DNA from 2 places in the Delftia sp. NA_296.1 genome. Region 2 is predicted to be linked to the other one. Evidence: predicted binding sites of a transcription regulator. Region 2 holds the regulator's gene; the other holds the start of a gene.
What was found. The regulator FNR, encoded in region 2, switches genes on or off when oxygen is low (the NO sensors DNR and NnrR bind a similar motif). The targets are predictions, from matches to a motif close to TTGATNNNNATCAA.

Region 1: the regulator FNR is predicted to act here: its motif matches at 3,980-3,993, upstream of clpB (ATP-dependent chaperone ClpB).

The regions. Positions count from the first base shown of each region.
Region 1 is NZ_JBQZGF010000004.1:524,683-531,843, reverse strand. Features, by position in the region: gene dapA (4-hydroxy-tetrahydrodipicolinate synthase) at 1-579, opposite strand, end outside; gene ACUTR7_RS13310 (hypothetical protein) at 864-1,208, opposite strand; gene ACUTR7_RS13305 (hypothetical protein) at 1,217-1,471, opposite strand; gene ACUTR7_RS13300 (molybdenum cofactor biosynthesis protein MoaE) at 1,578-2,039, shown strand; gene ACUTR7_RS13295 (DMT family transporter) at 2,052-2,942, opposite strand; gene ACUTR7_RS13290 (AraC family transcriptional regulator) at 3,047-3,955, shown strand; gene clpB (ATP-dependent chaperone ClpB) at 4,089-6,701, shown strand; gene ACUTR7_RS13280 (hypothetical protein) at 6,732-7,085, shown strand.
Region 2 is NZ_JBQZGF010000003.1:178,320-185,480, forward strand. Features, by position in the region: gene ccoN (cytochrome-c oxidase, cbb3-type subunit I) at 1-764, shown strand, start outside; gene ccoO (cytochrome-c oxidase, cbb3-type subunit II) at 784-1,416, shown strand; gene ACUTR7_RS08650 (cbb3-type cytochrome oxidase subunit 3) at 1,428-1,565, shown strand; gene ccoP (cytochrome-c oxidase, cbb3-type subunit III) at 1,593-2,510, shown strand; gene ccoG (cytochrome c oxidase accessory protein CcoG) at 2,588-4,042, shown strand; gene ACUTR7_RS08665 (FixH family protein) at 4,100-4,414, shown strand; gene ACUTR7_RS08670 (hypothetical protein) at 4,594-4,881, shown strand; gene fnr (fumarate/nitrate reduction transcriptional regulator Fnr) at 4,963-5,682, opposite strand; gene hemN (oxygen-independent coproporphyrinogen III oxidase) at 5,845-7,161, shown strand, end outside.

The sequences.
Region 1 (7,161 bases), on a different contig from region 2:
CACCTGCAGTTGCCCATCGGCGATCAGTGCCTGGGTCTTGGCGGCATCGCCCCCGCAATCCTTGATGGCCACGATGCGCTCATGTGCGGCCAGCGCACGCAGCGTGGCCAGCTCCAGCACCACGCCGGTGCGGTAGGGAATGTCATAGACGATGACCGGATGGGCGCTGCGCTCGGCAATCGCCGTGAACCACTGCAGCAGCCCCGCCTGCGACGGGCGTATGTAATGCGGCGCGGGCACCAGAATGCCGGCCAGCGGCAGAGCGTTCAGTGCCTGAACGCGGGCCAGCGCATGCCCCAGGTGGCAGTCCGAAACGCCCATGACCACGGGCATGCCCTGGGCCGCTGAGAGGATGGTGGACAGGGCGGCATCGTGCTCCGCTTCGCTCAGCGCGGCGGCCTCGGCGGTCGAGCCGCAGGCCACGTAGCCGGCGATGCCGGTGGCGTTGTAGTGCTGCACCAGGGCGCGCAGCGCCCCGTGGTCCACCGCCGCCTCATCTCCAGGAAGAAAGGGCGTGACCAGCGGAAGCCACAGCCCCTGGAATCGGGCTTGCGGCGAGGTGGTGGAAGGCAAAGACATGGAAGATCCCTTCGGGTGATTCAAACAATGAACGACCGGACGCAGCCACCGGCCAGACCGAGGGCGGAAAGGCAGGCGCCTGAAGGGATACGGGAAGGGGAGATGGAGGCTGCCGGGCCGGTTCCGTCGCTCATCTGGACGGAACCTCAGCTCCGGTCAGACGAGCTGGGGTTTGCAGGCTTTGCCCAGGCACAGGCGCACGGCATCACCGTGGCATGTGGGGAAGGCAAAGATTGCAGGCATGGCGCGCAGTGTAGCGTGCCTGAGCGCCAGAGTGGTGGCCTTCAGGTTGCGCCGTCGGCGCCGGGAGGGGGTGATGCATCGGGCAGCAGCGGTGCCTGCCACTCCAGCAGCTCGGCCAGGCGCTGCACGATCCAGCGCGCCTCGCCAGGGCTGACGATGGAGCCCTCGGCCGCCAGGCCCGCGTGCATGCCCAGCAGCACGCCTTGCTCCGAGGAGTTGCCGGAGTGATAGAGCGTCTGCGCCTGCTCGACCAGGTGGCTGGCCAGGTCCTCGCACAGTTCATAGCGCCCGACCACGTTTGCAATCGATGCCTTGAGCCGGCCGTGCCGGTCGGCATACAGGGCGGCAAAGCTCGGCGGCGGCTGTATCTGGCTGGTCTCGTCCATGGCGCGCCTCAATCGGGTTCGAACAGGCGCTCGAAGCGTGCAAGGTCCTCGGCCAGCTCGCAGCTCACGAGCTGGCCCATCTTGCCGTCGGCCAGGCGGTGGGCTGCGAACAGCGTGGCCTTGCCGCGAAAGTTGTAGTCGGGCAGATGGATGATGGTGTAGGGATGGGACACGAACAGCTGATGCTCGTAGACCACGCGCTGCTCGTTGCGCGGCGACGGGTAGAGCGTGTATTCGGGGGTGGTGATCGTGAGTGTGGCCATGCATGGCCCGCTGCAGCAAAAGGCCGGCGGCGGGGGAGGGCAATGCTACCGCGTTCGCCAGTCCCTGGTGCGCCCTGGTGCGCCGCCGCCCTGCGACAATGCGGGCATGCAAGCAGCCCGTGTATCCATCCAGACCGAGGATTTCGACGTATCGGCCGAACTCGCCGCCCTGCGCGGCGGCGACGCGCGCGTGGGCGCGGTCTGCAGCTTCATCGGCACGGTGCGTGACCGCAACGAGGGCGCCGCCGTGGCCAGCATGGAGCTGGAGCACTACCCGGGCATGACCGAGAAATCGATCGAGGCCATCATCGACGAGGCGGTCCAGCGCTTCGGCATCCATGGCGCGCGCGTCATCCACCGCATCGGCCCGCTGCAGCCCATGGAACAGATCGTGCTCGTGGCCGTCACCGCATCGCACCGGGGCATGGCCTTCCAGGCCTGCGAATACATCATGGACTACCTCAAGTCGCTGGCGCCTTTCTGGAAGAAGGAACAGACGCCCGAGGGCGCGCGCTGGGTGGATGCGCGCGTCAGCGACGAAGAGGCGCTGGCGCGCTGGCGCCAGTGAGGCGGCGGGCCTTCAGGCCTTGAGCGCAGCGCCCCGCAACCATTGCGGCGGGCGGAACACCAGCAGGTTTCCGAACATCACCAGCAGCAGCCCGCCCACGGCCAGCGGCGTCCAGACATAGCCCTCGAACAGGGCCGAGATGCTGAGCGCAACAATGGGGAACAGCACCGTCGCATAGGCCGCCTTCTCCGGGCCCAGCCGACCCACCAGGGTCAGGTAGGCCGTGAACGCAATCACCGAGCCTGGAATGGCCAGGTACAGCCAGGAGCCCACATAGGTCCAGCTGGCATCGAAGCGCCAGGGCAGGCCTGCCACCAGCGCATAGCCGGTCAGCAGCAGCGTGCCGGCCAGCATGCCCCAGGCATTGGTCTGTGCGGGCCGCCAGCCCATGGACTGCAGCGACGCAGACAGCATGTTCCCGCAGGAAAAGCACAGCGTGCCCAGCACCGCCCAGGCCAGGCCAGGCAGGCTGGCATGCCGGCCTGCGCGCAGCTCGGGCCAGAACAGCGCCACCAGGCCTGCAAGGCCAAAGAGGCTGCCGGCCAGCACATGGGGCGCCAGCCTGCGGCCGTGGATGATGCGCGCCAGCAGCGCGTTCCAGAGATTGGCGCTGGAGAACACCACGGCGGCCAGGCCGCTGGCCAGCGTCTCGCTGGCATGCATGAAGCACACGAAGTTGAAGCTGAACAGGCACAGGCCCTGCGCCAGCACGCGCGGCAGCGCCGGGCCGCGGGGCACGCGCAGCTGCCGCGACCAGGCCAGCCAGGCGAACATCAGCACGGCGGCCAGCGCAAAGCGGTAGGCAATGGACAGCTCCACGGGCACGGCGCCCAGCTGCAGCTTCAGGGCGATCCAGGTCGAACCCCAGATCAGCACGACCAGGGCATAGAGGGTGGCAGTCATGGCCGTTGATGATGGCGCCGCAGGCTGGGCGGGCATGGCAGATTCCTGCGGTTTGATGGCCTGGCGCCATGCGTCGGTATGGCTGCGGGACCACAATCGTTGCCATGACGCCCACGCCGCTGCCCGAGCTGCCCTCCAGCCACCTGTGCCAGGTGCTGTCACGCTCCAAGGCCCGGCTGCAGCGGCGCGTGCGCCTGAGCGAGGGGGTGGAGCTGGCCGTCTGGGCCAATGTGGACGACGAGGTGCGCTACTGCCAGCCCGGTCACCACACGCTGTCGGTCTACCTGGCCGGGGGCGAGGGCTCGCAGCTCAAGGCGCGGCCCGAGGCCATGGGGGCGCCGGGGCGCATCTGCATCTTCACGCCAGAGGACGAATCGCACTGGCTGGTGCGATCGCCCGTGCAGTTCCTGCACCTGTATGTGTCCGACCTGGCCTGGGCGGGGCGCGTGGTCCGCATGCTGGATGCCGAGCCCCGCTCGCGCACCTTGCGTGCGCAGATCTACGGGGATGATCAGGCCTTCCACGCCGGTGCCCGTGCGCTGATGCAGCTGGACTGGCAGGACCCGCAGCAGCAACTGGCGGCCGATGCCATTGGTCAGCAACTGGTGGATCGGCTGGTGCTGCAGTCCGCCACGCCGCGCCAGCTGCAGGCGCTGCAGCGGCCGCTGGGCGGGCTTTCTGCGGCCATGCGGCGCAGGGTGCTGGCCCATGTCGAGGCGCATCTGCATGACTCCAAGGCCGTGTCGCTGCCGGCACTGGCGAGACAGGCCTGCCTCTCCGAATTCCATTTCGCACGCATGTTCCGCCAGAGCATGGGCTGCACGGTGCACGAATGGGTGCTGCAGCAGCGCCTGGCCCGGGCACGGCGTGCCCTGTCTGCGCGCAACGTGCCGCCGCTGGCCGAGCTGGCGCTGGATTGCGGCTTTTCCAGCGCCAGCCACCTGGTGCGCAGCTTCCGGGCGCATTTGGGCGTTACGCCTACGCAGTTCTCAATCTTTCAGCGCAATGCTTGAGAAGGATGGCCGGCCTCGCCGGCCTTGATCTGGCGCAAGCGTCTGTCCTTGCAGACCGGGCATGGCTTGAAATTTGCCCTGCCGGTATCAGATAAATCGCAATGACCCTGTTTCAGGAGCGAAAAGAAACACCATGCGAATCGACAAACTGACAACCAAGTTCCAGGAAGCCCTGGCCGACGCGCAAACGCTGGCCCTGGGCGGTGACCAATCCAATATCGAACCCCTGCACCTGCTCGTGGCGCTGCTGCGGCAGGACGATGGTCCGCGCTCGCTCTTGCAGCGCGCCGGCGCCAACGTGGGCCAGTTGCAGGCCGCGGCCGAGAAGGCCCTGGCCGATCTGCCGCGCGTGCAGCACCAGGACCAGGTGCAGGTCGGCTCCGAGCTGGGTCGGCTGCTGCAGGCGACCGAGAAGGAAGCCCTCAAGCGCGGCGACCAGTTCATTGCCAGCGAGCTGTTCCTGCTGGCGCTGACCGACAGCAGCGGATCCTCCACACGCGCAGGCCAACTGCTCAAGGAAAGCGGCGTGACGCGCTCCAGCCTGGAGTCGGCCATCAACGCCGTGCGCGGCGGCCAGACCATGGACAGCGCCGAAGGCGAAGGCCAGCGCGAGGCCCTCAAGAAATACACCATGGACCTGACCGAGCGCGCGCGCATCGGCAAGCTCGATCCGGTGATCGGGCGTGACGACGAAATCCGCCGCTCCATCCAGGTGCTGCAGCGCCGCAGCAAGAACAACCCTGTGCTCATCGGCGAGCCCGGCGTGGGCAAGACCGCCATTGTCGAGGGCCTGGCCCAGCGCATCGTGGCCGGCGAGGTGCCCGAAAGCCTCAAGAACAAGCGCGTGCTGTCGCTGGACATGGCGGGCCTGCTGGCCGGCGCTAAATACCGTGGCGACTTCGAGGAACGCTTGAAGTCCGTGCTCAAGGAAGTGGCGCAGGAAGAGGGCCGCATCATCCTGTTCATCGACGAGATCCACACCATGGTCGGTGCCGGCAAGGCCGACGGTGCCATGGACGCGGGCAACATGCTCAAGCCGGCCCTGGCGCGCGGCGAGCTGCACTGCATCGGCGCGACCACGCTCGATGAATACCGCAAGTACATCGAAAAGGATGCGGCGCTGGAGCGGCGCTTCCAGAAGGTGCTGGTCGAGGAGCCTTCCGTGGAGGACACCATCGCCATCCTGCGCGGACTGCAGGTGCGCTACGAGGCCCACCACGGCGTGGACATCACCGACCCGGCCATCGTGGCTGCGGCCGAGCTGAGCCACCGCTACATCACCGACCGCTTCCTGCCCGACAAGGCCATCGACCTGATCGACGAGGCCGCGGCCAAGATCAAGATCGAGATCGACTCCAAGCCCGAGGTCATGGACAAGCTCGAGCGCCGCATGATCCAGCTCAAGATCGAGCGCGAGGCCATGAAGAAGGAAAAGGACGAGGCCTCGCAAAAGCGCCTGCAACTGATCGAGGAAGAACTCGGCAGCCTGGAGCGCGAGTACGCCGACCTGGAAGAGGTCTGGAAGAGCGAGAAGGCCAGCGCCCAGGGCTCAGAGCAGATCCGCAAGGAGATCGACCAGATCCGCATCCAGATCGAGGAGCTCAAGCGCAAGGGCGACTTCAACAAGGTGGCCGAGCTGCAGTACGGCAAGCTGCCCTCGCTGGAAAAGCAGCTCAACGAAGCCCAGGCCAACGAGCAGGGGCAGGGCGGCGCGCCCGCCCACAGGCTGCTGCGCACCCATGTCGGCGCCGAGGAAATTGCCGAAGTGGTCAGCCGTGCCACCGGCATTCCCGTGGCCAAGATGATGCAGGGCGAGAAGGACAAGCTGCTGCGCATGGAAGACCGGCTGCATGACCGCGTCGTCGGCCAGGACGAGGCCATCTCGGCCGTGGCCAATGCCATTCGCCGCTCGCGCTCGGGCCTGTCCGATCCCAACCGGCCCACCGGCTCCTTCCTGTTCCTGGGCCCCACGGGCGTGGGCAAGACCGAGCTGTGCAAGGCGCTGGCCGGCTTTCTGTTCGACAGCGAAGACCATCTGGTGCGCATCGACATGAGCGAGTTCATGGAAAAGCATTCCGTGGCCCGCCTGATTGGCGCGCCGCCGGGCTACGTGGGCTACGAGGAAGGCGGTTACCTGACCGAGGCCGTGCGCCGCAAGCCCTACAGCGTGCTGCTGCTCGATGAGGTCGAAAAGGCCCATCCCGACGTCTTCAACGTGCTGCTGCAGGTGCTGGACGATGGTCGCCTGACCGATGGCCAGGGCCGCACCGTGGACTTCAAGAACACGGTCATCGTGATGACGAGCAACATAGGCTCTTTGCTGATCCAGGCCATGGTCGGCGAGGATTACGATGATGTGAAAGATGCGGTCTGGGGGGAACTCAAGAACCATTTCCGACCCGAATTCCTCAACCGCATCGACGAAACCGTGGTCTTCCACGCGCTCGACGCGAAGAATATCGAGTCGATCGCAAGGATTCAGCTCAAGCTGCTGGAGCGTCGTTTGGAGAAAATGGACCTTGCGCTGCAGGTGTCCGACCAGGCACTGGCCGAACTGGCCAAGGTGGGCTTCGATCCCGTTTTCGGGGCCCGGCCGCTCAAGCGCGCGATACAGCAGCGGATCGAGAATCCGCTGTCGAAACTGCTGCTCGAAGGGCGCTTCCCGCCCAAGAGCACGATTGCGGTACATGTGGACCCGGTACTGGAGCCGGGCGTATTCCGGTTCGATGCGGCAGACCACGCCTGACGCACCGGGCCAGCCAAGAAAGGCTTTGCTTTGAACGATTTTGTCGCCACCCTGACCCGCTGGGCCGTTCGCATCCTGCTGATGCTTGTGGGCCTGGTCTTCTTTGTCAGCCTGCTGACCGCCGCGGCGCTGCTGGCCCTGGTCTGGGCCGTGAGAGCGCTGTGGGCCAGGCTCACCGGCCAGCCGGTGATGCCCTGGGCCATGCGCATGAGCCCGCGGGCGGGCTGGCAGACCGTGTACCGCTCCGGCTCCGAGTGGATGGCACAGCGTCCGCAGCGCGCCTATGGCGCTGCCGAGGGCGGTGGCCGCCGCGCCGGTGCCGGCGTACTGCCGGGTGCGGGCGAGGTGACCGACGTTCAACCCCGTGAAGTGCGCGAGCCCTGAAGCGTCTTGCTGCAGCCTTTACGCGGCCTGCGCATCTTCGTGCCCAGGCCGCGCGTGGCGGCCCGTATAGTCTGAA
Region 2 (7,161 bases):
ATTACTTCATCCCCAAGCAGGCTGGCCGTCCGGTCTACAGCTACCGCCTGTCCATCGTCCACTTCTGGGCGCTGATCTTCACCTACATGTGGGCGGGTCCTCACCACCTGCACTACACCGCGCTGCCCGACTGGACGCAGTCCGTGGGCATGGTGTTCTCGCTGATCCTGCTGGCTCCCAGCTGGGGCGGCATGATCAACGGCGTGATGACGCTGTCGGGCGCATGGCACAAGCTGCGCGACGACCCCATCCTGCGCTTCCTGATCGTGTCGCTGTCGTTCTACGGCATGTCCACGTTCGAAGGTCCGATGATGTCCATCAAGACCGTCAACGCGCTGTCGCACTACACGGACTGGACCGTGGGCCACGTTCACTCGGGCGCCCTGGGCTGGGTGGGCCTGATCACCATGGGCTCGCTGTACTACCTGATCCCGCGCCTGTTCGGCAAGACCAAGATGCACTCGGTGGGCGCCATCGAACTGCACTTCTGGATGGCCACCATCGGCATCGTGCTGTACATCGCCGCGATGTGGATCGCCGGTGTGATGCAGGGCCTGATGTGGCGCGCCGTCAATCCCGATGGCACGCTGACCTACACCTTCGTCGAAAGCGTCAAGGCCAGCTATCCGTTCTACGTGATCCGCGTGGCCGGTGGCCTGCTGTACCTGGGCGGCATGCTGGTCATGCTGTGGAACACCTGGAAGACCGCGATCTCGGGCCGTTCGGTGAAGGTGGCCGTGCCTGCCGTCGTGGCCCACGCCTGAGCGTCTAGGAGCATTACTCATGTCCGATCACAACAATAGCGCTCCCAAGAGCTTTTCCCACGAGAAGGTGGAAACCAACAATTTCCTGCTGATCGTGCTGACCCTGCTGGTGGTCGCCGTCGGCGGCATGGTGGAAATCGTTCCGCTGTTCTTCCAGAAGTCGACCACGGAAGCGGTGGCGGGCCTCAAGCCCTACACGCCGCTGCAGCTGATGGGCCGCGACGTCTATCTGCGCGAGGGCTGCTACAACTGCCACTCGCAGATGATCCGCCCCTTCCGCGCCGAGACCATGCGCTACGGCCACTACTCGGTGGCTGGCGAGTTCGTCTATGACCACCCCTTCCAGTGGGGTTCCAAGCGCACGGGTCCCGACCTGCACCGCGTGGGCGGCAAGTACAGCGACGAATGGCATCGCATCCACCTGAACAACCCGCGCGACGTGGTGCCCGAGTCCAACATGCCTGCCTACACCTGGCTGGAAAAGAACAAGGTGGATGACACCGTGGTCGCCCAGCACATGAGCGCGCTGCGCAAGGTGGGCGTGCCCTACAGCGACGAGGAAATCAGCGGCGCTGCCGAGCAGGTCAAGGGCAAGACGGAAATGGACGCCGTCATCGCCTACCTGCAGGTCCTGGGCCGTTCGGTCAAGTAAAGGAGAGCGACATGGACATCACCACCATGCGCATCGTGGCCACGCTGGCCTCGCTGGCCTGCTTCATCGGCATCTGGTGGTGGGCGTTCGCCCGCCGCAACCAGGCCCGTTTCGACGAGGCCGCCCAGCTGCCGTTCGAGCAAGACTGAGTCCCTCCACCAGAACGAGAACTTCCCATGAGCGATTTCGTAAACAACTTCTGGTCGATCTATGTCACGGCGATCACGCTGGGCGGCATCATCGGCTGCCTGCTGCTGCTGTATCTCACCGCACGCAAGAAGGTGGTCCCCTCGGCCGACAACACCACGGGCCACGTCTGGGACGAGGACCTGCGCGAGCTGAACAACCCCATGCCCAAGTGGTGGATGTGGCTGTTCATCATCACCTCGGTGTTCGGCTTCGCCTACCTGGCGGCCTATCCGGGCCTGGGCTCGTTCGCGGGCAAGCTGGGCTGGACGCAGCTGGGCGCCTATGAAAACGAGATGGCCAAGGCCCGCGCGGACCTGGAGCCGCTGTACGCCAAGTTCACGAGCATGAGCACCGAAGACATGGCCAAGGATCCCCAGGCCATGGCCATCGGCGAGCGCCTGTTCATGAACAACTGCGCACAGTGCCACGGCTCGGATGCACGCGGCGGCAAGAGCTTCCCCAACCTGACCGATGGCGACTGGCTGCATGGCGGCACGCCCGAGAAGATCAGGGAAACCATCACGGGTGGCCGCATCGGCATCATGCCGCCCATGGCCGCTGCCGTCGGCACGCCCGACGATGTGCGCAACCTCTCGCACTATGTGCTGAGCCTGTCGGGCAGCCCGCACGACTCGCTCAAGGCCTCGCTGGGCAAGTCCAAGTTCACGGCCTGCGCAGCCTGCCACGGCATGGACGGCAAGGGCAACCAGGCTCTGGGCGCGCCCAACCTGACCGATGACATCTGGCTGCACGGCTGGGGCGAGGCCGCCATCACGGCCATGATCAACAACGGCAAGCACAACGAGATGCCTGCCCAGAAGGACAAGCTGACCGAGGCGCAGATCGCGGTGCTTGCTTCCTATGTCTGGGGCATGTCGCACAAAGACGGCGCAGTCCGTCAGTAAGCACAGGGGCGGCGCTGCGGCGCCGCCTTTTTGCGTTTTGAGTTTTCAGATATTTCAAAAAAACAAAGGAACCCACCATGAAGCCCGAGAGCGGGGATGACACCGGGAAGCCTCCCCGCAAAGTCATTCCGATCACGCCGGCCACGCCTGATCCGGGCGAGCTGGTGTCGATGTTCGAGTCGGAAAAGAAGGTCTACCCGCGCTCCATCAGCGGTGTCTTCGCACGCTGGCGATGGGCCCTGGTGTTTCTCACCCAACTGGTTTTCTACGGCCTGCCCTGGCTGGAGTGGGGCCAGCGCCAGATGGTGCTGTTCGACCTCGGAACGCGGCGCTTCTATCTCTTCGGGCTGGTGCTGTACCCGCAGGACTTCATCTACCTGGCTGGCCTGCTGATCATCTCGGCGCTGGCATTGTTCCTGTTCACGGCCGTGGCCGGGCGCCTGTGGTGCGGCTTCTCGTGCCCGCAGACGGTCTACACCGAGATCTTCATGTGGGTGGAGCGCAAGGTCGAAGGCGACCGCAGCGCGCGCATGCGGCTGGACAAGAACGGCTGGACCTTCGAGAAGGCCTGGAAGAAGTCGCTCAAGCAGTTGCTGTGGATCGCCATTGCGCTGTGGACCGGCTTCACCTTCGTGGGCTACTTCGTGCCCATCCGCGAGCTGGGCGGCGAGCTGCTGGCGCTGCAGGGCAGCTGGCAGATGTTCTGGGTGCTGTTCTACGGCTTTGCCACCTATGGCAACGCGGGCTACATGCGCGAGCAGGTCTGCAAGTACATGTGTCCCTATGCGCGCTTTCAGAGCGCCATGTTCGACCGGGACACCATGATCGTCAGCTACGACACGGGCCGGGGCGAGCCGCGTGCACCGCGCACCAAGAAGGTGGACTACAAGGCCCAGGGCCTGGGCGACTGCATCGACTGCAAGATGTGCGTGCAGGTCTGCCCCGTGGGCATCGACATCCGCAACGGTCTGCAATACGAATGCATTGGCTGCGGCCTGTGCATAGACGCCTGCAATTCCATCATGGACAAGATGGAGTACCCGCGCGGCCTGATCCGCCTGACCACGCAGAACGCCATGGCCGGCCTGTGGCGGCGTGCCCAGGTGCTGCGCCGCATCTTCCGTCCGCGCGTGCTGATCTACTCGGCCGTGCTGATCGGCTTGAGCGTGGCCATGATCGTGAGCCTGGCGCTGCGCCAGTCGGTCAAGGTGGACGTGATCCGCGACCGCGCCTCGCTGTCGCGCATCGTGGCGGGCGGCAAGCTGGAGAATGTCTACCGCCTGCAGATCATGAATGCCACCGAGCAGGCCCAGCGCTACCGCATCAGCGCCCATGGCCTCGATGGGCTGGAGCTGGCGTCCGAGCAGGAAGTCGAGGTCGGCCCGGCCGAGACGCGCGGCATTGCGGCGCGCCTGCAGATTCCCTACGGTTCGGCCGAGCCGGGCTCGCACACCGTATTCTTCGATATCGATGCCGTGCATTCGGGCGCGGGACGCGCGTCCGAAAAGGCCGTCTTCCTGGTGCCCCGGTGATGTTCCTGGCAGGCGCGGCACGGTCCGCGCCTGCCGCCTGAAAGAAAGAGGTTTCCCATGTCTTCCAGTCCCGCAGTGTCCGCGCCCGCGCAGGCTCCCTCGCACCCCGACGCCGGCAAGCCCTGGTGGAAGTTCGGCCATGTCTGGCTGGTGGTGGCCGGCCCGGCGGCCGTGGTGGTCGCTGCCGTGATCACGGCCATCATCGCCATCAACGGCGCCGATCCCGTGATCGATCCCGACTACTACCGCAACGGCATCACGATCAACGAGCGTGCCGATGGCGTGCGCGAAGTGCCCAAGAGCATGGCGCCCGCCGTCACCGGCCGCAACCATGCGGCCACGCCCGCGCACGATCACCCCACGGACCGCTGATCGCCGTGCACCCCTGCAAGAGGCCGCAGTCGCGGCCTTTTTGCATGGCGGATCGCATCTCCGGCATGCGCGACGGGTGAGGGTTTCCTACAGGCGTGCAGGGCGCTGCGGGGCTTGGCGCCATGCGTTGGCGCGGCGCACAATGAAGTCGACCCCTCGACAGCACAAGGAGATCGCTGATGTTGGCCCAACGCTGGATGTGGATTGCCTGGCCTGCCTTTCTGGCAGCCGCCGTGATGGAGATGCTGGTTTTTGCCTTTGTGGACCCGCTGGAGCTGCATTGGCTCGGCGACCTGGGCTGGTCGCGCCAGGGCATTTACACGCTGGCCTTCTTCGCCTTCTGGGGCGTGACCATGCTCTCCAGCCTGATGACCACCATGCTGGGCCGCTCGGCCCGTGATCTCAATGACGGCGTGGTCTCCGAGCCCGACCCGGACCTGGCCATGCAGGGGCTGGGGCGGGACTGATCGAGAGCCCGCCGCAATGAACAAGGCCCGCGACAGCGGGCCTTGTTCATTGGCGGATGAATGCTTACTGCCCTTGCAGCCTCACTGGCACTGCTGGCTGTTGACGATGCGCTTGAGCGCCTCCGTGTCCAGGATGCGCAGATGGCGCTGGCGCACCTCGATGATGTTGTCGTCCGCGAACTTGGAGAAGGTGCGGCTCACCGTCTCCAGCTTCAGGCCCAGGTAGCTGCCGATTTCCTCGCGCGTCATGCGCAGTACCAGTTCGGACTTGGAAAAGCCCCGCGCATGCAGGCGCTGCACCAGGTTGAGCACGAAGGCGGCCAGGCGCTCCTCGGCGCGCATGCTGCCCAGCAGCAGCATCACGCCGTGCTCGCGCACGATCTCGCGGCTCATGACCTTGTGCACATGGTTTTGCAGGGCCGTGACCTCGCGCGACAGGTCTTCCAGCTTGTCGAAGGGCATGACGCAGACTTCGGCGTCTTCCAGCGCGACGGCATCGCAGGTGTGGTGGTCGTTGACGATGCCGTCCAGGCCGATGATCTCGCCGGCCATCTGAAAGCCTGTGACCTGGTCGCGTCCGTCCTCGGTGGCCACGCAGGTCTTGAAGAAGCCGGTGCGGATGGCGTACAGCGAGGTGAATGTCTCGCCGTTGCGAAACAGCAGGCCTCCGCGCTTGACCTTGCGGCGCGTGGCCACGATGTCGTCGATGCGCTGCATCTGCTCGGCATCCAGGCCCATGGGCATGCACAGTTCGCGCAGGTTGCAGTTGGAGCAGGAGGCTTTGATGGTCTGAAGGTTCATGGAGTGATAAACATCAGCGGCACACAGCGTGCCGGCGGTGACCTCGTGGATTGCGATGAGTTGGATCAAATTGTCGCAGCAGTCCCTCAAACAACTCTTGATATGAGTCAAGGACATGACCGATGTGCTGCGGCACAGTCGAGGTATTAGAGGAAAAAACCCATGACCGCTGTCACCCCAGAGCTGCTGCGTCGCTTTGACGTACCGGGGCCCCGATACACCTCGTTCCCTACCGCCGACCGCTTTGTCGAGGCCTTTGGTGCAGAGGACTATATCCTGGCGCTGCAACAACGCAAATCGAGTACCGCAGCGCGTGCCATGCCTTTGTCGCTGTATGTGCACGTGCCCTTTTGCGAGTCGCTTTGCTACTACTGCGCCTGCAACAAGATCGTGACGCGCCACCACGATCGCGCCGCCGTCTACCTGGACTACCTGGCGCGCGAGATGGCCTTGCACACGGCCCATTGCGGCAAGGGCCAGACCGTCAGCCAGCTGCACCTGGGCGGCGGCACGCCCACCTTCTTCTCCGACGACGAGCTGCGCACGCTGATGGGCCTGTTGCGCGAGCATTTCAAGCTGGAGCCGGGTGGCGAGTACTCCATCGAGGTCGATCCGCGCACCGTCAGCGTCGAGCGCCTGGCCGTGCTCAAGGAGCTGGGCTTCAACCGCCTGAGCTTCGGCGTGCAGGACTTCGACGAGCAGGTGCAGATCGCCGTGCACCGCGTGCAGCCGGCAGAGCAGGTGTTCGAGCTGGTGGCGGCCGCGCGGCAGCTGGGCTTTGCCTCCATCAACGTGGACCTGATCTACGGCCTGCCCAAGCAGACGCCCGAATCCTTCGAGCGCACGCTGGCCCAGGTCAACGCGCTGCGGCCCGACCGCATCGCGCTCTATGCCTATGCCCACCTGCCCGAGCGCTTCAAGCCGCAGCGGCGCATTGCGGCCGAGGATCTGCCCCAGGGGGCCGACAAGCTGGCCATGCTGTCGCGTTCCATCGCCGCGTTCATGGACGGTGGCTATGTCTATGTGGGCATGGACCACTTCGCCCTGCCGGAGGACTCGCTGGCCGTGGCCAAGCGCCAGGGCCGGCTGCACCGCAACTTCCAGGGCTACAGCACCCAGCCCGACTGCGACCTGATTGCGCTGGGCGTGTCGGCCATCGGCAAGGTGGGCGCCAGCTACAGCCAGAACGCCAAGACGCTGGAGGAGTACTACGACGCCATCGACGCCAGCCACCTGCCCGTGGTGCGGGGCCTGGCGCTGTCGCGCGACGACCTGGTGCGCCGCGCCGTCATCATGGCCATCATGTGCCAGGGCGCCGTGCTGTTCGAGCCCATGGAGCAGGCCTGGCTGCTGGGCTTTCGCGAGTACTTCGCGCCCGAGATGGCGGCCCTGGAGGACCTGCAGGTCAAGGGCCTGGTGCAGATCAGCGACGAGGGATTCCAGGTCACGCCCATGGGCTGGTACTTCGTGCGCGGCGTG